One region of the Streptomyces sp. NBC_00016 genome, then DNA from elsewhere that is predicted to be linked to it. Evidence: riboswitches for the same ligand, from Rfam matches in the RefSeq annotation. Region 1 holds a riboswitch; the other holds the start of a gene.

Region 1 (7,520 bases):
GGGGGCGTCGGCCTTCGGCGGGGATCGGGGGAGCGGGCGTCGCGGCCAGCGCGGCCAGTTCCTCCGCGGTGCGCGGGCCGGTCGAGGGATCCGTCAGCAGACCGTGGACGCGCAGGAGTTGGGCGGCGGCGACGCCCCAGGGCAGCCGCAGGCCCGCCTGTTGGAGGAGGTCCGTGCGGGCGAGTGTCGTGGCGGCGGGGCCGGTGCGCGCGCCGGACGGGGTGAGCAGGGTCGCGTCGTCGGCCCAGCGCAGGGCCAGGTCGACGTCGTGGGTGGCCATGACCACGGTCGTGCCGGACTCGCGCAGTCGGCCGAGAATCGCGAGCAGCCGTTCCTGGCCGTCGGGGTCGAGTCCGGCGGTCGGTTCGTCGAGGATCAGCACCCGGGGCCGCATCGCGACGGCGCCGGCGATCGCGGTGCGCTTGCGCTGGCCGTAGGAGAGCAGATGGGTGGGCCGGTCGGCCAGGGCGGTGATGTCCAGGGCCGCGAGCGCCTCCTCGATCCGGGCCCTCACCTCGGTGTCGGGCAGGCCGAGGTTCAGCGGGCCGAACGACACGTCCTGGGCGACGGACGCGGCGAACAGCTGGTCGTCCGGGTCCTGGACCACCAGCTGCACGGTCGTACGCAGCCGGGTCAGCCCCTTGCGGTCGTACGTCACCGGGCGCCCCTCGACCCGCAACTCGCCCTTGCCCGGCCGCAGTCCACCGCTCAGCAGCCGCATCAGCGTGGTCTTGCCGCTGCCGTTGCGGCCCAGCAGGGCGAGCGCGCGCCCCGCGTGGACCTCGAAGTCCAGGCCGCTGAGCACGGCCGGGCCGTCCTCGTAGGCGAAGGAGGCACCCCGCAGGGCGACCAGTGCGGGCTCGCTCATGACAGCGGCCTTTCCAGTACGGATTGCAGTACGAAGGTGAGGGCGACCAGGGCCGCGAAGAGCGCGGCGCTGGCGGCCGTGAAGCGGACGGAGACGCGGGCCTCGGGCACCAGGACGCGCAGGGTGCCGTCGTAGCCGCGTCCGGCCAGCCCGTCCTGGAGGCGAGCCGCCCGGTCGAAGGCACGGACGAACGCGGTGGCGCCGAGCCCGGCCAGCGAACGCCACTCCGCGGCCCGGGTGCTGTGCCCGAGCCGGGCCGCCTGCGCTTCTCGGATCCGGCGCACGGAGTCGAGCAGCAGGAAGCTCATGCGGTACGTCACCAGCGCGACGTCCACGACGGGCGCGGGCACTCCGGCCCTGACCAGGCGGGGCAGCAGGTCGGACATCGGGGTGGTGAACGCGAGGAGGAGGACCCCGAGGGAGGCCGCCGAGGTACGCAGCAGCAGCTCCCCGGCGCGCACCGGACCGCCGTCGGCCAGGGCCACGAACCGGTCCGGGCCGCCGACCTGCACGAGCAGGGTGAGCGCACCGGTCACGCAGAAGCCCAGCGGTACCCGGTAGGCGCGCCACAGCCGCCGGCCCGGCACCCCCGCGGGTCCCAGCAGGATGACGAGCGCCGTCACCAGGACCAGGGCGGCGCCGGGCCAGGGCGGCAGGGAGATGGCGAGCACGGTGAGGCCCAGTCCCAGCACGGCCTTGTCCACGGGATGGCGGTGGCGCCAGCGACTGCTGTGCGCCGCCGCGTCGATCGGCAGCACGCGGGCTCAGGTCCGTTCGGGAGCGGACGCTTCGGAGGCGCTCTCGGAGGGATGGGATCTCGCGGTGTTCCCTGTGTTCCCTGTGTTCCCGGCGTTCCCGGCGTTCCCGGTCTTCTCGTCGCTCTCGGTGCTCTGCGAGGTCCTCGCTGTCGTCGAGGTCTTCGCCGCTGCCGAGGTCGTCGAGGTCGTCGAGGTCGTGGTGTCCCGCTGGGCCAGGGCCCGGAGTTCGCCCTGGCGCCGTCCCCGGTGCAGACCGAAGTAGTAGGCGAGGACCCCCGCACCGAGGGCCGCCTGAAGGGCGAACAGTGCCGACTCGATCTCGCCGGACGGCGGCTCGTACAGGGGCGAGAACCAGGGTTCGTAGTCCGGCCGGATCTCGGTGATCGCCGTCTCCGCCTCCGAGTCGGCGCCCGTGAACGGCTCCTCCTTGTGGTCGCCGAGCCCGAGGGCCAGCGGCAGGACGGCCAGCGCGGCCACCACGAACAGCAGCAGGGCGTTGATCTTCGCGTTACGGCTCACCGGGCCACCGCCTCGGTCCCGGCCTCGGTCCCGGCCTCGGTCCCGGCCTCGGTCCCCGCGTCGGCGCCGGCCTTGGTCCGGCCGCCGGTCACGAGCACGCCCAGCCTGGTCAGTTCACCCTTGCTGGACTGGGTCAGCAGTCGCATCACGAACACCGTGAGGAGCCCCTCGCTGACCGCGAGCGGGATCTGGGTGACGGCGAAGATGGAGCCGAACTTGCCGAGCGCGCCCAGGAATCCGCTGCTCGGGTCCGGGAAGGCGAGCGCCAGCTGCACGCTGGTGACGCAGTAGGTGGACAGGTCGGCCACGAACGCGCCGAAGAACACCGTGACCATCAGCGGCACCTCGAACCGCCGCAGCAGCCGGTAGACCGCGTAACCCGCCCAGGGCCCGACGACGGCCATCGAGAAGACGTTGGCGCCGAGCGTCGTCAGGCCGCCGTGGGCGAGCAACAGGGCCTGGAAGAGCAGGGTGATGGTGCCCAGCACCGCCATGATCGGCGGCCGGAACAGGATGGCGCCGAGCCCCGTGCCGGTGGGGTGTGAGCAACTCCCGGTCACCGAAGGCAGTTTCAGCGCGGACAGTACGAACGTGAAGGCTCCGGAGGCGCCGAGGAGCAGGGTGCTCTCGGGGTGCTCCTTGACCTCACGGGTGAGTGACCGTACTCCGTGGACGACGAATGGCGCGGATGCGACGCCCCAGGCGATCGCATGCGCCGGAGGCAGAAAACCCTCGGCTATGTGCATGGCTGAGCAGACCCTCTCCAGCACCTCGTGGATGGTTGACGTGCCTTGGCCGGTCTCCTGGCTCACGGGTACCACCGCCCGTGCTCCGCCTTCCCGGGTCTCAAGGACCCAGTGGCTGCCCGCGAGGGCCGGAGCCGGACTTCCCGATCACAGTGGCGAGGGCCGCACCGGCATCACACCGGATTTCCCGTTCACCAAGGCGTGGTGACAGTAGTGCCCGCACAGAGGCGCTGACAAGCGGCGATGTGGGGCGCGAAGACGGCGGACGACGGCTCACCCCGGCGCACGGACGCCGTCCGCGGGCCCGACGAAATGCCGCGTCCGCACGGTCGGCGTAGGGTCCGCCGTAGGGGTGACGGCCCTCGGCGCCCGGGGGTCTGCGCGTCGTTCAGCGAGCGCCCCCTGTGCTGCGGGGAAGGTGAGAGTGTGCCGGATGCTGCCGCTGCCGGGTCGGGTGGGGGCCGTGATCCGGAGTCGCTGGACACGGTCCTGGCCGAGGCCGCGCGGGAGACCGGCGCCTCCGTGACCGCCGTGTACCTGCCGGCGGCCGACGAGACGGTGCTGTGGCTCGCCGTACTGGGCGGGCTCCCCTGGGAGATCTCCATGCCCTGGGCGCGAGTGGCGCTGACGGCCGCGTCCCCGGTGTCCGACGCCGTGCGGGAACGACGCCTGGTGTGGATCGGCGGCGCGGAGGAGATGGCGCGCCGCTATCCGCGTCTGTCGCTCGTCGTGCCGTACCGCTTCTCGCTGGCCGCCGCCCCGATCACCACCGGGGAGGAGGTCTGGGGCGGGTTGGTGCTCCAGTGGCCCGCCTCGCACCCGGCACAGCTGAGCGTGCGCGAACGGGAGGCCATGACCGGCCTCTGCCTCCGGGTGGGTCAGTTCCTGCGGCGGGCCGCCGCCGACGGACACCCCGTGCGGGTCGGCGGGGTGCCACGGGTGCTGCCGCCGCTCCGGGCCCGGCCGGTCGCAGCGGCCCAGGCGCAGTCCGCCGTCGACTTCGCCGAGCGCTTCCCCGGCGGCTGCTGCTCGCTGGACGTGGACGGCCGCATCACCTTCGCCACCACCACGGCCGCCCGGCTGCTCGGCTCCGCCGTCCCCGACCTGCTCGGCACCAAGCCGTGGGAGGCGCTGCCCTGGCTCGACGACCCGATCGCCGAGGACAGCTACCGGGCGGCCCTGATCAGCCGCGAACCGACCTCCTTCACCGCCCTGCGGCCGCCGGACCGGTGGCTGTCCTTCCGGCTGCACCCGGACGCCTCCGGCATCAGCGTGTACATCGCCCCCACCCACTCGGCGCACGCCCACGCTCCGCTCAGCGGCCCGCCGCGACCGCATCCGGCGGCTGCCGCCACGCCCGGCCGGGCCGCCACCCTCTACCACCTGATGCACCTGGCGGCCACGCTCACCGAGGCCGTCGGGGTCCGGGACGTGGTCGACCAGGTCGCCGAACAGCTCCCGTCCGCCTTCGGGGCCAGGGCCCTCGCGCTGATGACGGCGGAGGACGGACGCCTGCGGATCATCGGCTACCGCGGCTACTCCGCCGACCTCATGCAGCGTTTCGACGCCGCCCCGCTCACCTCCGACACCCCCGCCGTGCGCACCCTGACCACCGGCGTTCCGGGCTTCTTCGCCACCTTCGCCGAGCTCAGGCGTGCGTATCCCCCCGCGGTCCTCCAGGACGGCATGGCCGCCTGGGCCTTCCTGCCGCTGATCACCTCCGGACGTCCCGTCGGCTCCCTGGTGCTCGCCTACGACCGGCCCCACCCCTTCCTTCCGGAGGAGCGGGCCGTCCTCACCTCCACCGCCGGGCTGATCGCGCAGGCGCTGGACCGGGCTCGTCTCTACGACACCCAGCACCGGCTCGTCCACAACCTCCAGGCCGTTCTGCTGCCCCACACCCTGCCCCGGGTCCCCGGTCTGGACGTGGCCGCCCGCTACCTCCCCGCCACTCGCGGCATGGACATCGGCGGCGACTTCTACGACCTCATCCGCCTCGACACCACCACGGCCGCCGCCACCATCGGTGACGTCCAGGGGCACAACGTCAACGCGGCGGCGCTCATGGGACAGGTCCGCACCGCCGTCCACGCCAATGCCGGCGCGGCCCCCGACGAGGTCCTCGCCCGCACCAACCGCCTGCTCACCGACCTCGACCCCGGCCTGTTCACCAGCTGCCTCTACGTCCACCTCGACCTGACCACGCACGTCGCGTGCCTGGCCAGCGCCGGCCACCCGCCCCCGCTGCTGCGCCACCCCGGCGGCCGCACCGAAGTCCTCCAGGTGCCGCCCGGGCTCCTGCTGGGCATCGAGCCGGACGCCCCGTACGAGTCCATCGAGGTCCCGCTGCCTCCCGGTTCGGTGCTGGCCCTCTATACCGACGGCATGGTCGAAGCCCCGGGCATCGACATCGACGACGCCGTGGACGCCCTCGCCCGCGAACTCGGCCGCACCGGGCCCGGCACCATGAACGCCCTCGCGGACGCCCTCGTCCGGCACGCCCGCCGCTCGACCCCGCGCAGCGACGACATCGCTCTCCTTCTCATCCAACCCATCTGACATGTATTTCTATGATTTTCACCTTTCGGTGTGCGCTAGGATCCTTTACCAAGCGCTTACACTCCGCTGGGCGCCGATCCGCCCGGCCGTGGAGCAACGGGCCGGCGGTCGCCGCCGACGTGATGGGGGGCGTGGCATGGGCCGAGTCGTCCACGTACGCGTCGACAACGCCGCTCGCGACGGCGTTCCCGATACCGGCGGTACCGTCCTGAGCCACCACCCCGTGCGCTGACGCTTCCTCGCCCCGCGCGGTGGAGACAGGCAGACCCACGGTCGGTACCGCCTCACCCGCGACGCAGCCCGCCGCTCACGGCGGCAACCCACGCCCTTCTCCGGCTCCCTGACGCAGCGACGAGCCACTTCGGGACACCCGCACGCCCGTACGGCACAGACGCCACCACCGACTTCGACCGACGGAGGTCAGACGCCCGTGCACGACACCACCGCCCTGCTCATCGAACTCGGGGCGATCATCCTCGTCCTGGGCCTGCTGGGACGCCTCGCCGGACGCGTGGGCTTCTCACCCATACCCCTCTACCTGCTGGCCGGGCTCGCCTTCGGCCACGGCGGCATCCTGCCCCTGGAGGCCAGCGAGGAGTTCGTCGCCACCGGCGCGGAGATCGGCGTCATCCTCCTGCTGCTCCTGCTCGGTCTGGAGTACAGCGCCTCCGAACTCGTCACCAGCCTGAAGACCCAATACCCTTCCGGCGCGGTCGACTTCGCGCTCAACGCCGCCCCCGGCGCCGCGACGGCCCTGCTGCTCGGCTGGGGCCCGGTCGCGGCCGTCGCCCTCGCCGGAGTCACCTGGATCTCCTCCTCCGGCGTCATCGCCAAGGTCCTCGGCGACCTGCGCCGGCTCGGCAACCGCGAGACTCCGGTCGTCCTCGGCATCCTGGTCCTGGAAGACCTCTCCATGGCGCTCTACCTGCCCATCCTCACCGCCCTGCTCGCCGGGGTGAGCCTCGCGGGCGGAGCCGTCACCCTCCTGATCGCCCTGGGGACCGTCGGAGCCGTCCTGTACGTGGCGCTGCGCCACGGCCGTCTCATCAGCCGCGCCGTCTCCTCCGACAACGCCGAGATGCTCCTGCTGGTCGTCCTCGGCCTCACCCTTCTCGTCGCGGGCATCGCCCAGCAGCTCCAGGTCTCGGCGGCCGTGGGCGCCTTCCTCGTCGGCATCGCGCTGTCCGGCGAGGTCGCCGAGGGCGCCAGCAGCCTCCTCACCCCGCTGCGGGACCTGTTCGCCGCGGTGTTCTTCGTCTTCTTCGGCCTGCACACCGACCCCGCGGACATCCCGCCCGTCCTCCTCCCCGCCCTGGCGCTGGCCACCGTCACCGCCCTGACGAAGATCGCCACCGGCTACTGGGCGGCCGGGCGGGCCGGGATCTCCGCCAAGGGCCGGTGGCGGGCGGGCGGCACCCTGGTGGCGCGCGGCGAGTTCTCCATCGTCATCGCCGGACTCGCCGTCGGTGTCGAACCGCGCATCGGCCCGCTGGCCACCGCGTACGTACTGATCCTGGTCGTCCTCGGGCCGCTCGCCGCCCGTTGGACCGAACCCCTCGCCCGCCGCCTCGTCCGGGGGCGCCCGCGGAGCGCGCCGCCCGGCCCGGCCACGCCGACGGAGTCCGCCGAAGCCGTCCACGCGAGCCGCTGAGTCCGGTGGGCGGATACCACGCCGGGCGCCACGCCGGGCGCTGCCCCGGAGTACTCCACCTCGCCGCACCGCTCGGTGGGAACATGTGTCCGATGTTCGACAGTGCTCGATCCGAACGGGGAGACCATGACAGGCCCGCACTCGTCCGAGCCGTTCCTCGACGGATTCGACCGGATCCTGGCGGACGCCGCGCTCACGGGCCGTCGGCTGACCCGGGACGAGATCGAGTCCCGCCGGGCGCTCGGCGCGGTCTCGTCCGCGCGCACCTCGCGGCGGGCCGGGAGGGCCGTCCGCGAGGCGCCGATCCCGACAGCGTCCTCGCCGTCGTCGAACAGGCGGTGGACGCCTTCGCCGACGGCTACGAGCGCGCGCAGCGGCTGGTGGTCCGCAAAGAGGAGGCGGCCCGCCGCGAGTTCATC
Region 2 (7,520 bases), 6.9 Mb from region 1:
ACCGTCAACGGGGCCCCGCACCAGCAACTGGTGGTCTACCAAGCAGAACCGGCGGGCCCGACGGCTGCCGCCTTCGAGACGCTGAGGTCGTCCCTGGCCACCCGGCCGGAACAGGCCCAGGCAGCCGCGCCCGCGGCCGACCGCGCGGTCAACGAGCAGTAACGACGGCCTTCATGGGGGAGGCGCCCAACGACTCGATCCCCTCAGGCGTCGGGCGGCACGGTTTCGAACTCCCTCGCCACATGCCCGGTGTCCAGTCGCAGCCGCCACGCGTTCCGGCGTTGCGCAGCCGCGAGGGTGGCCTCAAGAGGTGACGGCGGCACCGCCAGGACCGGGCAGCCGGCATGGGCGAGGCAGTAACGGCTGGTCGACGGCCACAGCGCACGGTGCAGCAGGCCACGCCGTCCGGCGCCGACCACGAGGAGGTCGCCCTCCCGGTCGGCGGTGCCGACCAGCGCCGGACCCGGGGTGCCGCGCGCGATGAGGGGGCGGGTACGCAAACCCTGGCCGTCACCGCCGAACACCTCACGCAGGGCACCGAGCAGCCGCTCACGCGCCAGCCGCTCCCAGTCCTCGACCAGAACGGCCGCGGCCGTCGTCCTGCGGGCGGCGAGCTCCCCGCCCGGCGGCTCCCAGGCCAGCACCGGCCAGAGCTCGGCACCCCGGCGCCGCGCCTCGTCGGCGGCCCGGACCAGGGCGGTGAGACTCCCCAGCGAGCCGCTCACCCCCACGACGACACGGCCGGCCGAGGACGGGCGTGACTCGGACATCGCATCCTCCGTTCTGCGTGCGCCGGCCGGTCCCTCCGGGCGGCGACCTTCCGCAAAACCGCTTCCACCCCACCTACCCTGCAAGGCTCCGAACAGCCCGTGCTCCCTTTCCCTCCGTCACCACCCACCCTCCTTGGCCAGTTCCAGGGCTTCGAAAACGGTGAGCGCGTCGCGGAGGGCGGCGACATCGTGGGTGCGGATGTAGTCGGCGGCCCCGCTGCGCGCGGCGTACAGTTCCGCCGCCAGGGTGGCCGGGCCGATCTCGGGAAGAGCGCTCCCGCCCTGCCGATGCCGATGCCGATGCCGGGGCCGGGGGCCGGGGGAGGACGACGACTGCTTCCTCCCCCGGCCCGCTCGGCCGCGCGGCCTGCCGTCAGGACGCGGAGAGTTCCTCGCGCACGGCGCGGGCGGCGGCGACCAGGTTCTCCAGCGAGGCCCGGGTCTCGGGCCAGCCGCGGGTCTTCAGGCCGCAGTCGGGGTTGACCCAGAGCCGCTCGGCGGGAATGGCCCTGAGCCCGGTACGGAGCAGCTCGGCGGCCTCCTCGGTGCTCGGGACGCGGGGGGAGTGGATGTCGTAGACACCCGGCCCGGCCTCGCGCGGGTAGCCGTGCGCGGCGAGTTCACGGGCCACCTGCATGTGCGAGCGGGCGGCTTCGAGGCTGATGACGTCGGCGTCGAGATCGTCGATGGCCTGGACGATGTCGCCGAACTCGGCGTAGCACATGTGGGTGTGGATCTGCGTGTCCGGACGCACTGCGCCGGTGCTGAGCCGGAACGCCTCGGTGGCCCAGGCCAGGTAGGCCGGGCGGTCGACGGTCCGCAGCGGCAGGGTCTCGCGCAGCGCGGGTTCGTCCACCTGGATCACCGAAGTCCCGCCCGCCTCCAGATCGTCGACCTCGTCGCGCAGGGCGAGGGCGACCTGGCGGGCGGTGTCGCCGAGGGGCTGGTCGTCGCGGACGAAGGACCAGGCCAGCATGGTGACGGGGCCGGTGAGCATGCCCTTGACCGGGCGGTCGGTGAGGGACTGGGCGTACGTCGTCCAGCGCACGGTCATCGGTTCGGGGCGGGAGATGTCGCCGGCCAGGATCGGCGGGCGGACGTAACGGGTGCCGTACGACTGCACCCAGCCTTGCTCCGTGGCCAGGTACCCGGTGAGCTGCTCGGCGAAGTACTGCACCATGTCGTTGCGTTCGGGCTCGCCGTGCACGAGGACGTCCAGGCCCGCCTTCTCCTGGAAGGAGACGACGTCCTGGATCTCGGCCCTGATGCGCTCCTCGTAGCCGGCGGTGTCGATCCGGCCGGTGCGCAGGTCGGCGCGGGCGGTGCGCAGTTCGCCGGTCTGCGGGAAGGATCCGATGGTGGTGGTCGGCAGGATCGGCAGGCGGAGGTGGGCGCGCTGGGCCGCGGCCCGCTCCGCGTACGGCTGGGAGCGGCGGGCGTCGGTGTCCCTGACGGCGGCGGCGCGGGCGCGGACGGCCGGGTCGTGGGTGAGGGGGGAGGTGGCCCGGGCGGCCAGGTCGGCCCGGTTCGCGGCCAGTTCGCCGGTGATCGCGTCGGTGCCGAGGGCCAGGCCCCTGGCGAGGGTGACGACTTCGACGGTCTTCTGGCGGGCGAAGGCCAGCCAGCGCCGGATCTGCGGCTCGATGTCCCGCTCCAGGGCCGTGTCGAGGGGCACGTGGAGCAGCGAGCAGGAGGCGGCCACGTCGACCCGGTCGGCCAGCCCGAGCAGGGTGCCGAGGGTGGCGAGGGACTTCTCCAGATCGTTGATCCAGACGTTGCGGCCGTTGACGACACCGGCGACCAGCCGCTTGCCGGGCAGACCGCCCACGGCCGCGAGGGCGTCGAGGTTGGCGGCCGCGGCGTCGGTGAAGTCGAGGGCGAGTCCGTCGACAGGGGCCTTGGCCAGGACCGGCAGGGCGTCGCCGAGCCGGTCGAAGTAGGAGGCGACCAGGAGCTTGGGCCGGTCGGTCAGGGAGCCGAGAGCGCGGTAGGCGCGGGCGGCGGCGTCCAGTTCGGCCGGGGTGCGGTCCTGCACGAGGGCGGGCTCGTCCAGCTGTACCCACTCGGCGCCGGCTGCGCGCAGGTCGGCGAGGACCTCGGCGTACACCGGCAGCAGCCGGTCCAGCAGGGTGAGCGGCTCGAAGTCCGCGGGCACGCCCGGGGCGGGCTTGGCGAGCAGCAGGTAGGTGACCGGGCCGACCAGTACCGGGCGGGCGCTCAACCCGAGGGCGAGGGCCTCCCCGAGCTCGGCGACCTGCTTGGCCGGATCGGCCGTGAAGACGGTGTCCGGGCCCAACTCGGGCACCAGATAGTGGTAGTTGGTGTCGAACCACTTGGTCATCTCGAGCGGCGCGACATCCTGGGTGCCGCGTGCCATGGCGAAGTAGCCGTCGAGCGGATCGGTGTCGACGGCGTCGCGGTGGCGGGCGGGGACCGCGCCGACCATGACGGTGGTGTCCAGGACGTGGTCGTAGTACGAGAAGTCGCCGGTCGGGACCTCGTGGATGCCGGCGTCGGCGAGCTGCCGCCAGTTGGCGGTGCGCAGTTCGGCGGCGGTGGTCCGGAGGGTGTCGGCGGTGACGCGGCCCTTCCAGTAGCCCTCGACGGCCTTCTTCAGTTCCCGGTTCGGGCCCTGACGGGGGTAGCCGTACACGGTGGCCCGAGCTGCCGCGGCTGCGGACTTCGCTGTCACGGAAATCTCCTTCGCGAGATATCTCCCTGGGATCCCGGGACGGGACGCGAGCGCGAAGGGGTGACGAACCGGGCGGACCGATCCCGCGCGGCGCGGCGCGGTCGTTCGCCTGATATGTACGCCGACCCGCCCACGAGGTCACCGGGATTTCCGCGCACGAGTCCTTTCGTGCGCGGGCAACGGGCAGGTCTTCGGACTCACGGGCACGTCTCGTCGTACGGAGTGCGTACGAGACACCTACTGGCCGTCGCTTCCCAGACCCTGTTCGTGGGTCCAGTGCGTATGACGGCGGTCGTTCCCGTTCACCGCTGCGGGGCAGTCCCGGATTTCCACCGGGTTCCCTCTTGCGACGCATCCCGCCTGGCGGACGGGGCGAACCAGCTGCACCGGCCAGCCTACGGGGCGGTCCTCCGGCGCGGTGGATCACCTCGGCCATTCGGCTGGTGAGGTGGAACACGCGTACGGCATGCTTGGAATGCGCCGAGGGCGGGAAACGCCGTAGTCGCGCTTCCTCCCCGCCTTCAGCCACCACGTGGTCTCCGCGTGCCGGACGAGGTGACTCGGCTGCGAGATCGGCCCCGCCCACCTCGTGCCGTATCCGGTACTGCGTTCCGGTCGGGCGGTCAGGCAGGAGGCGTCCTCCCCGCTGCCGCTACCGTTGGCTTCCTTCCCGCAAGCCCGGCTCGGCGTGGCTGCGCCGTCTCCGCCTCCCCGTCCGTGTCCTCTCCCTCTTCGATTCCACTTTCACTTCCACGTAAGCGAGGATGACCATGTCCAAGGACCGTCCCTGGAACCGCAGTCCCGAATCCGAGCCCTCCGGGCAGCCCGAACCGGCGCACATCCTTCCGCCGTTGGCCGGGCTCGAGATCCACGGCATGAACGACGAGCAGGTCAGGGCCCACTGTCTGCATCAGGCCCGGTACTGGCTCGCGTCGTACGAACACCTGCGCCGCCGCAATGACGAGCACCTGGAGACCGCCACCAGGTACGCGGTCCTCGCTGATGCCTTCCGGCCCGGATCCACGCCCACGGAGCAGTAGCCGCGCGCACCGCGGGCCGACCGCAGCGGTGCGTCACGCAACCGGTGCCGGCCGGATCTCCGGGTCCAGCTCGGGCGGCTGACCTGTGGTCCACAACGCCTGGACGGACATACGGCTGATGCGCCAGCCCTCGCGCTCGCGCCGCAGTTCGGCCTCCCAGTAGCCGCCCACCGTGAAGAGAGGGTCGGCGTCCTCGCCGCGCTGCCGAAGCGTGGTGTCGTGGTGAACGTGCGTCATCAACGCGTTCCAGGACGCCGTGGCCCTCCCCGAGGCCGGTTCGACGTCGATCACGAGGTCGGAGGTGATGTGCTGGGTGCGGGCGTACCTCTCGAGTGCCTTCCTGGCGTGTGCCATCGCTTCGACGCCGTCGGCCGCGCCGATCGGGGTCGTCGTCCGGACGTCGTCGGTGACATAGCCACGGGCCCAGTCGCCCTCGAACTTCCGCTCGTCCAGAGCTCGGAAGAATCGGCTGACGAGCATGCTGATCTCGGTGTGATCCGTCTGCGTGGTCGTAGTGGTCATGGCTGAAGCGTCGGCCCTCGACCGCACTTGAGGTCAAGGCCGGAGCACGTCGGGTCGGAGCGCATCGGCCTCAGGGGTTCAGGGCCTGCTCGGTGGTGGCGTGACAGGAGACGAGGGCGTCGACGCCGACCAGTCGCAGGACCTGCAGGACGGGCTCCTGCGCGGCGGCGATGCGCAACCAGCCCCGCGCGCCGCTCACCTGCCGGTGGGCGGCGAGGAAGACGTTGATGCCGCTGGAGTCCATGAAGGTCACGCCGCCGAGGTCTGCCACGACCCGCGGGGGCGGCACCGCTCCGTCCGCGCGGAACAGGGCTTCGCCGAGGACGTCCTTGACGTCGTGGTCGATCTCGCCCCGCACGGTCACGACGCGGACCCCGTCGACCACGCGCTGTTCGACGGACAGGCTCCTCGGCCGGTCCGCTTTCCCGATGTCGGTCACCGTCTCCTCGACTGCGTCTAGGCTGGCCCCCGGGTGAGGGCGTGCGCGGAAGATTCTGCCCACCACCGCGGCGGGACGCAGCCGGGCGGCCGTGCCGAGCGGCATCCCGTGGCATGCATGGCGCGATCGCGGGTACCGGCGCACGTGACCGGGGGAGTGAGGGCGAGGACACGTGGAATCCCACGCCGGAGGCGACGGCCGTACCGGGCTGGACGGCCACCTGATGCGCGCCGGCTACTCCCTGGGCGCGGACGACGGCAGCATCGCGGACGCCCGCCACCATGCCGTCGACTTCCTCGACCAGGCCCATGACCACCATCGCCTGCCCGATCCCGCCCGCGCGCGCGACCTCACGCAGCTGGTGGTGAGCGAGCTGGTCACCAACGCCCGCAAATACGCCCCCGGCCCCGTGCTGATGGAACTGCGCCTCACGGCCCACGCGGTGGAAGTCGTCGTGTGGGACAGCGACCCGACGGTGCCCGCAGCGCGGGCGAGCGATCCCGGCCGGATCGGCCAGCACGGCCTGGAGATCGTCAAGGCCGTGACGGAAGACCTCTTCGTCGAGCAGGACCCGGTCGGCAAACGCATCACCGCCCGCATCGCCCTCGACGGCCCTCGCTGACCCACCCCGCACCAGCACCACCCGCACCGGGCGCGGCGGTAAGTCCCCTCCGCTCAGCGGTCGTTGCACCGTCACCGGATGCGGTGGGTCTCCCAGAAGGGGCGCAGGTCCTCGTCCGTCATGGACTGGGCGGCCTTCTTGAAGTCGGCGGTGGTGGAGACGCCGTACCAGTGGTCCCGGGCGTACCGCTCCAGGAGCCGTGCCATGGTGTCGGCGCCGAGGACGCGTTCCAGGTCGGCCAGGGCGCAGGGCCCGGCCGTGTAGACGAGGTGGTACGTGCCGCGGTGCTGCGACCAGTAGGCCATCGAGGAGGTCAGCGCGGCGCTGTCGTCGGGCCAGTAGACGTCGGACCAGCAGTCGCCGGTCTCCCAGCCGTAGAAACGGGCGTTGGCGTACTGGGCGAAGCTCTCGTCCAGCCACGGTGAGGTGTACTCGTCGTTGCCGACGATGCCGTACCACCACTGGTGCGCCAGCTCGTGGACGACGGCGCCGCCTTCCTCGGTGGTGCCGAGGAGGACGAGGCCGGGGTACTCCATGCCGCCGCCGAACCCGGGGGTCATCACGAGGTCGATCTCGCCGTACGGATAGCGGCCGAACTCCCGGCCGAACCGGTCGATCGCGGCGACGGCGTCCGCGCGGGTGAGGCGTACTCCCGCGGCGGGGGTGTCGGCCGCCCAGTACGACTTCACGCGCACGCCCCCGGGCGTGGTCTGCGCCGCCGTGCGGAACGGGCCCGCGGCCCACGCGAAGTCCCGCACCCGGTCCGCGACAGCGACGGTGACCGTACGGCCGGGGACGCCGGGGAGCGTGCGGGTGTGACCGGTCGTCGGCACCTTCAGGGCCGACGGGTGGTCGAGACGGACGCGGAAGTCGCTCGTCAGGGCGTAGAAGCTCTCACCGAGCGCCACGTACGGGTCGAGGTGCCACCCCTTCGCGTCGTGGACGGCGAGCACCGGCAACGCGTTGCCGAGAAAGCGGTAGGCGCCTTCGCGGCCGAAGCGGGCATTGCGTTCGGGCACCGTGATGGAGACATCGAAGGCGACGGCCGTCCGCGCGCCGCGCGCGAGCGGCTTCGGCAGGGCGATGCGCAGGGCCGTGCACTCCACGGCGGGAAGTCCCGGCGTGCCTCCCGCCACGCTCGACACGACGACGGGGGCCGGCGCGCCGGGTGTGCCGCACGTGTCCTCGCCGTTGCCCCACAACCGCAGGTACACCTCACGCAGCGGCCGGTCGGACGCGTTGCGGAACGACACCCGCTGCCGTCCGGTCCAGTGGCTGCCGTCGGCGTCGGAGCGCAGGGTCACGTCGTAGCGCGCGCGATCGGGCGTCGCCGCGGCCCCGGACACCCCCGGCCCGGCTGCCGCGGCGGCCTCGTGCACACCGGCGCCGGCCGCCGTGAGCAGCACGAGCAGCACGACGAACAGACGACGAACGG

Evidence for each region. Region 1 has a riboswitch for cobalamin ahead of OG933_RS36895 (energy-coupling factor ABC transporter permease). Riboswitches for the same ligand answer to the same signal wherever they lie in the genome.
Region 2: linked by a shared signal. The riboswitch ahead of metE (5-methyltetrahydropteroyltriglutamate--homocysteine S-methyltransferase) and the one ahead of OG933_RS36895 (energy-coupling factor ABC transporter permease) in region 1 are both predicted to bind cobalamin.

What each region holds. Positions count from the first base shown of each region.
Region 1 covers NZ_CP108304.1:8,303,848-8,311,367, forward strand. Annotated here, with positions in the region: gene OG933_RS36880 (energy-coupling factor ABC transporter ATP-binding protein) at 1-868, opposite strand, end outside; gene cbiQ (cobalt ECF transporter T component CbiQ) at 865-1,626, opposite strand; gene OG933_RS36890 (energy-coupling factor ABC transporter substrate-binding protein) at 1,633-2,145, opposite strand; gene OG933_RS36895 (energy-coupling factor ABC transporter permease) at 2,142-2,891, opposite strand; cobalamin riboswitch at 2,921-3,105, opposite strand; gene OG933_RS36900 (SpoIIE family protein phosphatase) at 3,318-5,450, shown strand; gene OG933_RS36905 (cation:proton antiporter) at 5,881-7,101, shown strand; partial or broken gene OG933_RS36910 (PucR family transcriptional regulator) at 7,228-7,520, shown strand, end outside.
Region 2 covers NZ_CP108304.1:1,415,516-1,423,035, reverse strand. Annotated here, with positions in the region: gene OG933_RS06395 (helix-turn-helix transcriptional regulator) at 1-162, shown strand, start outside; gene OG933_RS06390 (universal stress protein) at 204-770, opposite strand; gene metE (5-methyltetrahydropteroyltriglutamate--homocysteine S-methyltransferase) at 1,144-3,462, opposite strand; cobalamin riboswitch at 3,627-3,859, opposite strand; gene OG933_RS06380 (hypothetical protein) at 4,233-4,502, shown strand; gene OG933_RS06375 (nuclear transport factor 2 family protein) at 4,536-5,024, opposite strand; gene OG933_RS06370 (STAS domain-containing protein) at 5,095-5,463, opposite strand; gene OG933_RS06365 (ATP-binding protein) at 5,636-6,085, shown strand; gene OG933_RS06360 (M1 family metallopeptidase) at 6,157-7,520, opposite strand, start outside.